Regions from separate parts of the Ruegeria sp. AD11(2025) genome, predicted to be linked through region 2. Evidence: riboswitches for the same ligand, from Rfam matches in the RefSeq annotation. Region 2 holds a riboswitch; the other holds the start of a gene.
What was found. Region 2 has a riboswitch for thiamine pyrophosphate ahead of thiD (bifunctional hydroxymethylpyrimidine kinase/phosphomethylpyrimidine kinase). Riboswitches for the same ligand answer to the same signal wherever they lie in the genome.

Region 1 (4,998 bases), on a different contig from region 2:
TGATGTTGGGCGGGTTCACCGCGCTGTTTGGTGGGTTGGTGATGCTGACCCAACCTGCGGTAAAAACCTCGCTGGCCTGGTCCACGATTGCCCAGATGGCATTCATGGTTATGCAGTGTGGGCTTGCGCTGTTCCCGCTGGCGCTGCTGCATATCGTGGCGCATTCGCTGTACAAAGCGCATGCGTTCCTCAGCTCGGGTGAGGCGGTAAAAAACGTTACCGCCATTCACCGACCCGGTCCCATTGCGGTGCCCAGTGCCAGCAACGTGCTACGGGCCTTCGGGACAGCGATCGTGATCTATGCTTTGGTCGGGACGGTGCTGGGCTTTGACGGCAAGTCGGTTCAGGCCATTACTCTTGGCGTCATCCTGATCTTCGGCGTGGCTTACCTGCTGGCGCAGGGCTTTGCCGATGCCGCGCCGCGTCAGCTGACACAGCGCACGGCGGTCTATGCGCTGGTGACCTCGGTCAGTTACTTCGTGCTGCAGATCATTGCGCAGCATGTGACCGCCGGAGCCTTGCCCGCCACCCCCGCGCCGGGACCGCTGGAATGGGCGCTGATCGTGCTGGCCTTGCTGAGTTTTGGGTTCGTTGCGGTGGCGCAGGCGACTTTCCCGCTGTGGGCGGCGCACCCGGCAGCGGCGGGCCTGCGGGTTCACCTGTCAAACGGTCTTTATGCCAACGCGATTTTCGACAAGTTGCTGGACGGTTGGTCCAGACGGTCCGCAGCCTGAAAGGAACTGAACCGATGTTTGCAAAGCTCGAAGCGTATACCGCACCACTTCTGGAACTGGTGGCCGAAGCCAAATCCGCCGCTTATGCGATCCCGCCCTTGTTCCCTTTATCTTCGAATGTCGCGGTGAACCCGTTTCTCGGCCAAAGCGACGAGCCGCTGGCCGTGACCTCGGCGCGACTGGCGCGGGTTGCGGGCACACGGATCACACCTGATCGGACACATTGGGCTGCAAAGTTGCGTACGGGTGAGATGACCGAGGCGGACATTCTGGATGCGCTTTCTTCAATTGAGGGACCGTTCAACGTCCCAAGCCTTGAGGATGTCATGGTTTCGCTGAAAACGGAGGCACCGCATACCGAAGCTTTGCCCACTGTGGCTGAACTGGCGGCCGAGGTTTCCGGTACGGACTGGCCTGCCCTGATTGAGGACCGCATCGGCATCTGGGCGGCCAGCCATTTCGATCAAGGGCAGGCTTTGTGGCAACAGGCCCGGACCGGAGGCGCTTTCAGCGTCTGGCGCGAGTTTGCCTCTCGCGACCTGACGCCGGAAATTCAGGGTCTAACCGGGTTTGGCGCCTTTGTTGCGGGTACCAACCGATCGCATTGGCGGGCAGTTGGCCGGTCGTCCGAACGGCTAGGGCTCAGCACCGAGGCAGCCGCTACCGCCTATCATCGGTGGCTGACGACCCTGGGCGGATGGGCGCAATACGCGCGCTACCTGCAGTGGGAAGCTGAGCTGAAAGGTGAACAGAACAATACCGTGACCGAGCTGTTGGCCGTGCGGATGGTCTTCGATGAGGCGCTGTTCGTGCTTTACGAAGATCAGATCGCCGAGCGATGGGCAGAGATTGTGGCCGCGCATGCGGCACCGGTGACGCCAACCGCCGAATTTGTGATCGATGCTGCTCTGCAGGAGGCCGCCGAACGGGCACAACAACGCGCATTGGGAGAAAGGCTGCTTTCGGGCACCGCGCGCAAAGCCGATGGTCGGGCGCAGGTGCAGGCCGCGTTCTGCATCGACGTCCGGTCCGAGGTGTTCCGCCGCGCGTTTGAGGCGCAGGATCCCGGGATCGAAACGCTTGGGTTTGCGGGGTTCTTTGGCCTTGCCAGTGCGCACAAGGCAGCGGGGTCGGATGTCACCGAGGTCCATGGCCCGGTGTTGTTACAGCCATCCGTGTGCTCTCAGGCCAAGGAACCGGCGGGTGCGGATCTGGCCCGCCGTTACTCGGCCCGGGCCAAGCGGGCCTGGGGCCGGTTCAAGCTGGCCGCTGTATCCTCGTTTGCTTTTGTCGAGGCGACCGGGCCCTTGTATGCCGGAAAGCTGATGCGCGACGCATTGGGGGTTGCCGGAAAGTCCAAGGTTGACCCGACACCTCAATTGGACCCGAACATCGATCTGGACACTCGCGTTGGCATGGCCAAGGCGGTGCTGACGGCGATGTCTCTGACCGACAGTTTCGCCAGGATCGTTCTAATGGTCGGGCACGGGGCCGAGGTGACCAACAACCCGCATGAAAGCGCGCTGCATTGTGGCGCGTGCGGAGGTCATTCGGGCGACGTGAACGCGCGGCTGTTGGCCGGGCTGCTGAACGATGCGCAGGTCCGTTCGGGGTTGGTTGGGCAGGGGATCGACATCCCCGCCGACACCCTGTTTGTCGCAGCAATGCACTCGACCACAACAGATCGGGTCAGCCTGTATGAACAGGATTTGCCGCCCGGCGACCGGGCCGGTGATCTGGCGCAGGTGAAAACCTGGCTGGATGTGGCCGGGCAGCTTGCCCGGGCCGAACGCGCGGTACGTCTGCCGCGCGCCGACAACGCCACGGATATTCAGCGCCGCGCGCAGGACTGGGCTGAAACCCGCCCCGAATGGGGCCTGGCCGGATGCCGTGCCTTCATCATAGCCCCGCGTCATCGCACGGACGGGGCGAACCTGGAAGGGCAAGCCTTCCTGCACAATTACGATTGGCGCAAGGATGACGGCTTTGGCGTGCTGGAACTGATCATGACCGCCCCGGTGGTGGTCGTCAGCTGGATCAGCCTGCAATATTACGGCTCGACCGTGGCGCCCGCCCTGTTCGGCGGCGGCAACAAGCTGCTGCACAATGTGGTCGGTGGTATCGGTGTGCTTGAAGGCAACAACGGCGCGCCCCGTCCGGGCTTACCGTGGCAGTCGATCCATGATGGCGAAAGCTATCAACATGAACCGCTTCGCCTGTCGGTTGTCGTCGAAGCACCGCCCGAGGCGATGTCGGGCATTCTTGATCGGCACCCGCAGGTGCAGGCGCTGTTCGACAACGGCTGGCTGCATCTGATCGCCATGGACGACCAGGGCAAGCTGGCCTGGCGTTATACCGGAGACCTGAACTGGACCCCGATCAGCGCCCCGTCCGATCAGGTCATCGCGGCGGAATAAGGTGAAGCCGACCAACGGACAGCATGCGAAACGGGTTGTCTTTTGGTCGGTTCCCGCCTAGTCAGAGCCTCACCTCGGGGTGCGTGGCCTGCCACGCTGAGATGCCATAGGCGAACCCGTTGAACCTGAACCGGCTAGAACCGGCGGAGGGAAAGGTAACGGTTTCATCCATCCTTGCCCTCTCGCCGCAATGGAGGATGACATGAAACATCTGATGATTGCTGCGGGAATCCTGAGCGCAACCACGGCTATGGCGGCCGATAAACCTCAGCTGACCGTGTACACCTATGACAGCTTTGTTTCGGACTGGGGCCCCGGCCCGCAGGTGAAAGAGGCGTTTGAGGCGGTCTGTGACTGCGAGCTGAACCTTGTCGGCGTCGAGGACGGCGCGGCGCTGTTATCGCGTATCCGGCTGGAGGGCGAGAACTCGGACGCCGACGTGGTGTTGGGGCTGGACACCAATCTGATCACCGCGGCCAAGGAAACTGGCCTGTTTGCCCCAAGCGCAGTCAGTGCCGAATACACGCTGCCGATCGAATGGACGGATGACGTGTTCGCGCCCTATGACTGGGGCTATTTCGCTTTTGTCCATAACGCGGATGCTGCGGCTCCTGCGAACTTCCGTGAACTGGCCGAAGGTGACACCAAGATCATCATTCAGGACCCGCGCTCCTCGACCCCCGGTCTGGGACTGCTGTTGTGGGTGCAGGCGGCTTATGGCGATGAGGCGCCAGATGTCTGGGCCGGTCTTGCCGACAATATCGTTACCGTGACCAAAGGCTGGTCCGAGGCCTATGGCCTGTTTCTGGAAGGTGAGGCCGACATGGTCCTCAGCTACACCACCTCGCCCGCCTATCACCTGATCGCCGAGGAAGACGCCAGCAAAGCGGCGGCCGCTTTCGACGAAGGGCACTATATGCAGGTCGAGGTTGCGGCCAAGCTGGCCGGGTCCGATCAGCCGGAACTGGCGGATCAGTTTCTGAGCTTCATGGTCACAGATGCGTTCCAGCAGATCATCCCGACCACCAACTGGATGTATCCGGCGGTGACCCCGGCAGTTGGTCTGCCCGAAGGGTTCGAGACGCTGATTCAGCCGGAAAAATCCCTGCTGTTTTCTCCGGATGAGGCCGCGGTGATGCGGGAACAGGCGCTTGCGGAATGGCTGAGCGCGCTCAGCCAGTAAGCCCCTGGCCGGGTGTTGGCGCGGCGGCTATGGTTGCCGCGCTGATTTTGGGGACACTCGCCGCCGTAGCCCTGCGGGCTGATGCGGCAGGTGGATTCGGCCCGGCGGATTGGGCCGCCTTGCGGTTCACGCTTGTGCAGGCGGTTTTGTCGGCCCTGTTCAGTGCAGCGCTAGCGGTTCCTGTTGCGCGGGCACTGGCCCGGCGGCGATTTCCGGGACGACGCTTTCTGATTGCTTTGCTCGGGGCGCCGTTCATTCTGCCGGTCATTGTGGCGATCCTCGGGCTGTTGCAGGTCTTTGGCCGCGCGGGCTGGATTTCGGAGGTATTGGGGTTCTTTGGTTTGCCGCCGATGCGGATCTACGGGTTGCACGGCGTTGTGCTGGCACATGTATTTTTCAATTTACCGCTGGCCACGCGGCTAATCCTGCAGGCCTGGCAGGAAATCCCGGCCGAACGCTTTCGTTTGGCCGCGCAACTGGGCTGTGACGGGATGGCGATGTTTCGTCTGATCGAACTGCCAATGCTCAGGCGCATCCTGCCGGGTGTACTGGCCGTGATCTTCGCTATTTGTCTGACCAGTTTTGCCGTCGCCCTGACCTTGGGCGGAGGGCCACGCGCGACGACGATTGAACTCGCGATCTATCAGTCCTTTACCTATGATTT
Region 2 (4,998 bases):
GGTTAAGTCGACCAACGGCGACACCTTCCTGGGTGGTGAAGACTTTGACATGCGCATCGTCAACTACCTGGCGGACGAGTTCAAAAAGGAACACGGCGTCGACCTGTCGAAAGACAAGATGGCCCTGCAGCGTCTGAAGGAAGCCGCAGAAAAGGCCAAGATCGAGCTGTCCTCGACCTCGCAGACCGAAATCAACCAGCCGTTCATCTCGATGGGCTCGAACGGTCAGCCGCTGCACATGGTCATGAAACTGACCCGTGCCAAGCTGGAATCGCTGGTCTCGGACCTGATCAAGAAGTCGATGAAGCCTTGTGCCGCTGCTCTGAAAGACGCCGGTCTGTCGGCTGCCGACGTGGACGAAGTTGTTCTGGTCGGTGGCATGACCCGGATGCCGAAAGTGATCGAAGAGGTCACCAAGTTCTTCGGGAAAGAGCCGCACAAAGGTGTGAACCCGGACGAAGTGGTTGCCATGGGTGCCGCCATTCAGGCCGGTGTTCTGCAGGGTGACGTCAAAGACGTGGTTCTGCTGGACGTGACCCCGCTGTCGTTGGGTATCGAGACGCTGGGTGGCGTGTTCACCCGTTTGATCGACCGCAACACCACGATCCCGACGAAAAAGTCTCAGGTCTTCTCGACCGCCGAGGACAACCAGAACGCCGTAACCATCCGCGTGTTCCAGGGTGAGCGTGAAATGGCTGCGGACAACAAGATCCTCGGTCAGTTCAACCTCGAAGACATCCCGCCCGCACCGCGTGGCATGCCTCAGATCGAGGTGACTTTTGACATCGACGCCAACGGTATTGTCTCGGTTTCGGCAAAGGACAAAGGCACCGGCAAAGAGCAGAAGATCACCATCCAGGCATCGGGCGGTCTGTCCGACGAGGACATCGAAAAGATGGTCAAGGATGCCGAAGAGAACGCGGAAGCCGACAAGGAACGCCGCGAGCTGGTCGATGCCAAGAACCAGGCGGAAAGCCTCATCCATTCGACTGAAAAGTCGATGGAAGAGCATGCCGACAAGGTCGACCCGACCACCATCGAAGCCATCGAGCTGGCGATTGCCGCACTGAAGGACGAGCTGGAAACCGAAAATGCTGACAAGATCAAGTCCGGTATCCAGAACGTGACCGAAGCTGCGATGAAGCTGGGCGAGGCCATCTACAAGGCGCAGTCCGAAGAGGCCGACGACGAACCTGCAGCGGCAGATGCTGCTCCGGCTGGTGATGACGACATCGTCGACGCCGAGTTCGAAGATCTGGACGGCGATAAGCGTAACTAACGGGTAACCGGGCCAATTCGGGCCGGTCCGGTTGCCGGGCCGGCCCGATTACGTTGAGGCAGAAGGAAACACTGATGTCAAAACGCGACTACTACGATGTGCTCGGCGTGTCCAAGGGCGCATCGGCGGACGAGATCAAGAAGGGCTTTCGCAAGAAGGCCAAAGAATTGCATCCCGATCGCAACAAGGACAACCCGGATGCTGAATCGCAGTTCAAAGAAGCCAACGAGGCCTATGACGTTCTGCGCGATGCCGACAAAAAGGCCGCCTATGACCGATTTGGTCATGCCGCCTTTGAAAACGGCATGGGCGGTGGCGGCGGTCGTCCCGGCGGCGGCTTCGGTCAAGGCGATTTCTCCAGCGCGTTCTCTGATGTGTTCGACGATTTGTTCGGCGATTTCATGGGTGGCCAACGCGGTGGCGCTGGTGGCGGACGTCGGGCCGCACGCGGGTCCGACCTGCGCTATAACCTGCGGGTGTCACTGGAAGAGGCGTTCTCGGGCCTGCAGAAAACCATCAGCGTGCCCGCAGCCGTTGCCTGTTCGGCCTGTGACGGTTCGGGTGCTGAAGGTGGTGTGGAACCAGTCACTTGTCCAACTTGCTCGGGCATGGGCAAGGTTCGTGCGCAACAGGGTTTCTTTACTGTTGAACGCACATGTCCGACCTGTTCCGGATTGGGCCAGATCATCAAGAATCCCTGCAAGTCCTGTAGCGGAGCAGGTCGCGTCGAAAAAGAACGCGCGCTGTCCGTCAATATCCCCGCCGGTGTCGAAACCGGTACCCGAATCCGCCTGGCAGGCGAGGGTGAGGCCGGGATGCGCGGTGGTCCTCCGGGTGATCTGTATATCTTTGTCGAAGTGTCCGATCACAAACTGTTCGAACGCGACAGCGTGAACCTGTATTGCCGCGTGCCGGTCAGCATGGCCAAGGCCGCGCTGGGCGGATCGATCGAAGTGCCGACCATTGACGGTGGCCGTGGTCGCGTGCAGATTCCGGCCGGTAGCCAATCGGGCCGTCAGATGCGCTTGCGCGGCAAGGGTATGCCTGCCCTGCGCGGCGGCGGTGTTGGTGACATGTTCATCGAACTGGCTGTGGAAACTCCGGTCAACCTGACGGCTCGCCAGAAAGAACTTCTGCGCGAGTTCGACGATCTGGGTGAGGATAACCACCCGGAATCGAATAGCTTTTTCTCTTCCGTCAAGTCCTTTTGGGACGGGATGAAAGGCTGAGTCCGCATCCAGTAATTGTAATAAATGAGCCGGTCCAATGGGCCGGCTTTTTTTCACCCCATAAGTCCAGTTTGCCTGTCAACTGCGCCAAAATTGGCCCTTGATTCCCCTGCCAACCCCTGAGATTGTCCGCCCAACCGTTGGGGTGCCCTGATCAAAGGGCTGAGAGGCGTAAATGCGCTAACCCATCGAACCTGATCCGGGCAATACCGGCGTAGGGAACGGTCTCACAGTGCTAAGACGTTTTCCATGCCCCGTTGCCCATTTTGAATTGGAGCAACGATATGGCGCATATTGCCCTGACAATTGCGGGCTCGGACAGTGGTGGCGGGGCCGGGATACAGGCAGACCTCAAGGCGATGTCCGCCTTGGGCGTGTACGGCGCCAGCGTGATTACGGCAGTGACGGCGCAGAATACCCAAGCGGTGACGGCGGTGCATGGGATACCGCTGGATGTGGTGTCCGCCCAGATCGAGGCGGTTCTGACCGATCTGGACGTCGGCGCGATCAAGATCGGGATGCTGGCGACGCCAGAGATTATACAAACGGTTGCGGAATCCATTGCCGGGTTTGATGGCCCCGTCGTGCTGGACCCGGTGATGATTGCGAAATCCGGCGATGCGTTGTTGGCGCGGGACGCGGTGCAGACTTTGCGCGATCTTCTTCTGCCGTGCGCTACCGTACTGACCCCGAACCTGCCCGAAGCCGCCTGTTTACTGGGTGGTGCCGAGGCCGACTCTCCCGATCAGATGATCGCGCAAGGGCTTGCCTTGTGTGGGTTGGGCGCGGGTTCGGTGCTGATGAAAGGGGGACATGGCCACGGGAAAATCTGCTATGACTTGCTGGTTGATACCTCCGGTCGGGTGGCCGAGTTCACCGCCTCTCGGCGCGAAACGCGCAATACACATGGCACCGGGTGCACTTTGTCGTCGTCGATTGCAGCGGGGTTGGCTCGGGGCTTCGGCCTGACTGAGGCCGTCGCGCAGGCGCATGAGTACCTGCAGGGCGCTATTGCCCGGGCGGACGGTCTTATGATCGGACATGGACACGGGCCGGTCCACCATTTTCACCGGGTCTGGCCCGCGTGACGGTCTGGTCGGTCATAGGCTCGGGTGTGGCCGGTTTGGCCGTGGCCAGCGAGCTTGTTTCGCGCGGAGTAAGGGTTCAGGTCTTCGATCCCGCCGGCCCTCCGGGTCCGCATGGGTGTTCCTGGTGGGCGGGCGGTATGCTGGCCCCTTGGTGTGAGTATGAAAACGCCGAGGAGCCGGTGTTGCGGTTGGGTCAGGCTGCGCTGGGCTGGTGGGCGAAGCGAACGCCGGTGGACCGGCGGGGCACGTTGGTCGTGGCCCGCCCGCGCGACCTGCCCGATCTGCGCCGGTTTGCCCGCCGGACCGAAGGCTACAGGGACGTCGAGCAGCCCCAAATCGCCAAGTTAGAGCCTGATCTGAACGGATTCAGCAAGGGTCTCCATTTCACGAATGAAGCGCATCTAAACCCACGCCAGGCCTTGCGGGACCTTCATAAGCATTTGCTGGAACACGGGGTTCAATTCCACCGCAAACTCGCTCCATCGCGGCTTGAAAACGCAATCGACTGTCGGGGTTTGCACGCCCGCGAAGTGCTGCATGATCTGCGGGGCGTGAAGGGTGAGATGCTGGTAATCCGCTGCCCGGACGTGACCCTGACGCGGCCCGTGCGTCTGCTGCACCCAAGGATGCCGCTTTACATCGTACCCCGTGGCGACGGTATTTACATGCTGGGCGCGACGATGATCGAAAGCGAGGACAGCAGCCGCATCACCGCGCGCTCGATGCTGGAACTGCTCAGCGCGGCTTATGCGCTGAACCCCGCCTTTGGTGAGGCCGAAGTGCTCGAGATCGGGGTCGATCTGCGCCCGGCCTTTCCTGACAACTTGCCGCGTATCCGGCGGCTGGGGCGCACGATTTATGCCAACGGACTATACCGCCACGGCTATTTGTTGGCCCCGGCGCTGGCGCAGGGCGTGGCGGATCTGGCGCTGGATAACAAACATTCGGAGATGGTCGATGAAGATCGAGCTTAATGGTGAATCGCGCGAGGTGCGCGCCGAAACCCTCTCGGACCTGCTGGTCGAATGCGGGTTCTCAGGCCGGGTGGCGACGGCCGTCAACGAGGATTTCGTGCCCTCGGGTCTGCGCATTACCCACAAACTGGCTGATGGCGACCGGGTCGAGGTTGTTGCGCCAATGCAGGGGGGGTGAAAATGAAGAGCTTCTACGGCACCCAACTGCCCAACCCTCTGATGCTGGGTACGGCGCAATATCCCAGCCCCGCGATCCTGGAACAGGCGTTTCGGGACAGTGGTGCCGGGGTTGCCACTGTGTCGCTGCGGCGCGAAGCCGGGGCCGGGCAAACCTTTTGGCAGATGATCCGCGACATGGGTGTGCTGGTCCTGCCGAACACCGCCGGATGCTACACCGTCAAAGAGGCCGTGACCACCGCCCATATGGC

Region 1: another riboswitch for thiamine pyrophosphate. It lies ahead of thiB (thiamine ABC transporter substrate binding subunit); the one in region 2 lies ahead of thiD (bifunctional hydroxymethylpyrimidine kinase/phosphomethylpyrimidine kinase).

Annotation. Positions count from the first base shown of each region.
Region 1 is NZ_JBQFZU010000033.1:2,766-7,763, reverse strand. It holds gene ACR1XY_RS21065 (proton-conducting transporter transmembrane domain-containing protein) at 1-734, shown strand, start outside; gene ACR1XY_RS21060 (YbcC family protein) at 749-3,151, shown strand; TPP riboswitch at 3,217-3,321, shown strand; gene thiB (thiamine ABC transporter substrate binding subunit) at 3,354-4,334, shown strand; gene ACR1XY_RS21050 (thiamine/thiamine pyrophosphate ABC transporter permease ThiP) at 4,310-4,998, shown strand, end outside.
Region 2 is NZ_JBQFZU010000006.1:76,298-81,295, reverse strand. It holds gene dnaK (molecular chaperone DnaK) at 1-1,279, shown strand, start outside; gene dnaJ (molecular chaperone DnaJ) at 1,354-2,508, shown strand; TPP riboswitch at 2,640-2,746, shown strand; gene thiD (bifunctional hydroxymethylpyrimidine kinase/phosphomethylpyrimidine kinase) at 2,793-3,596, shown strand; gene ACR1XY_RS07865 (FAD-dependent oxidoreductase) at 3,593-4,570, shown strand; gene thiS (sulfur carrier protein ThiS) at 4,554-4,748, shown strand; gene ACR1XY_RS07855 (thiazole synthase) at 4,751-4,998, shown strand, end outside.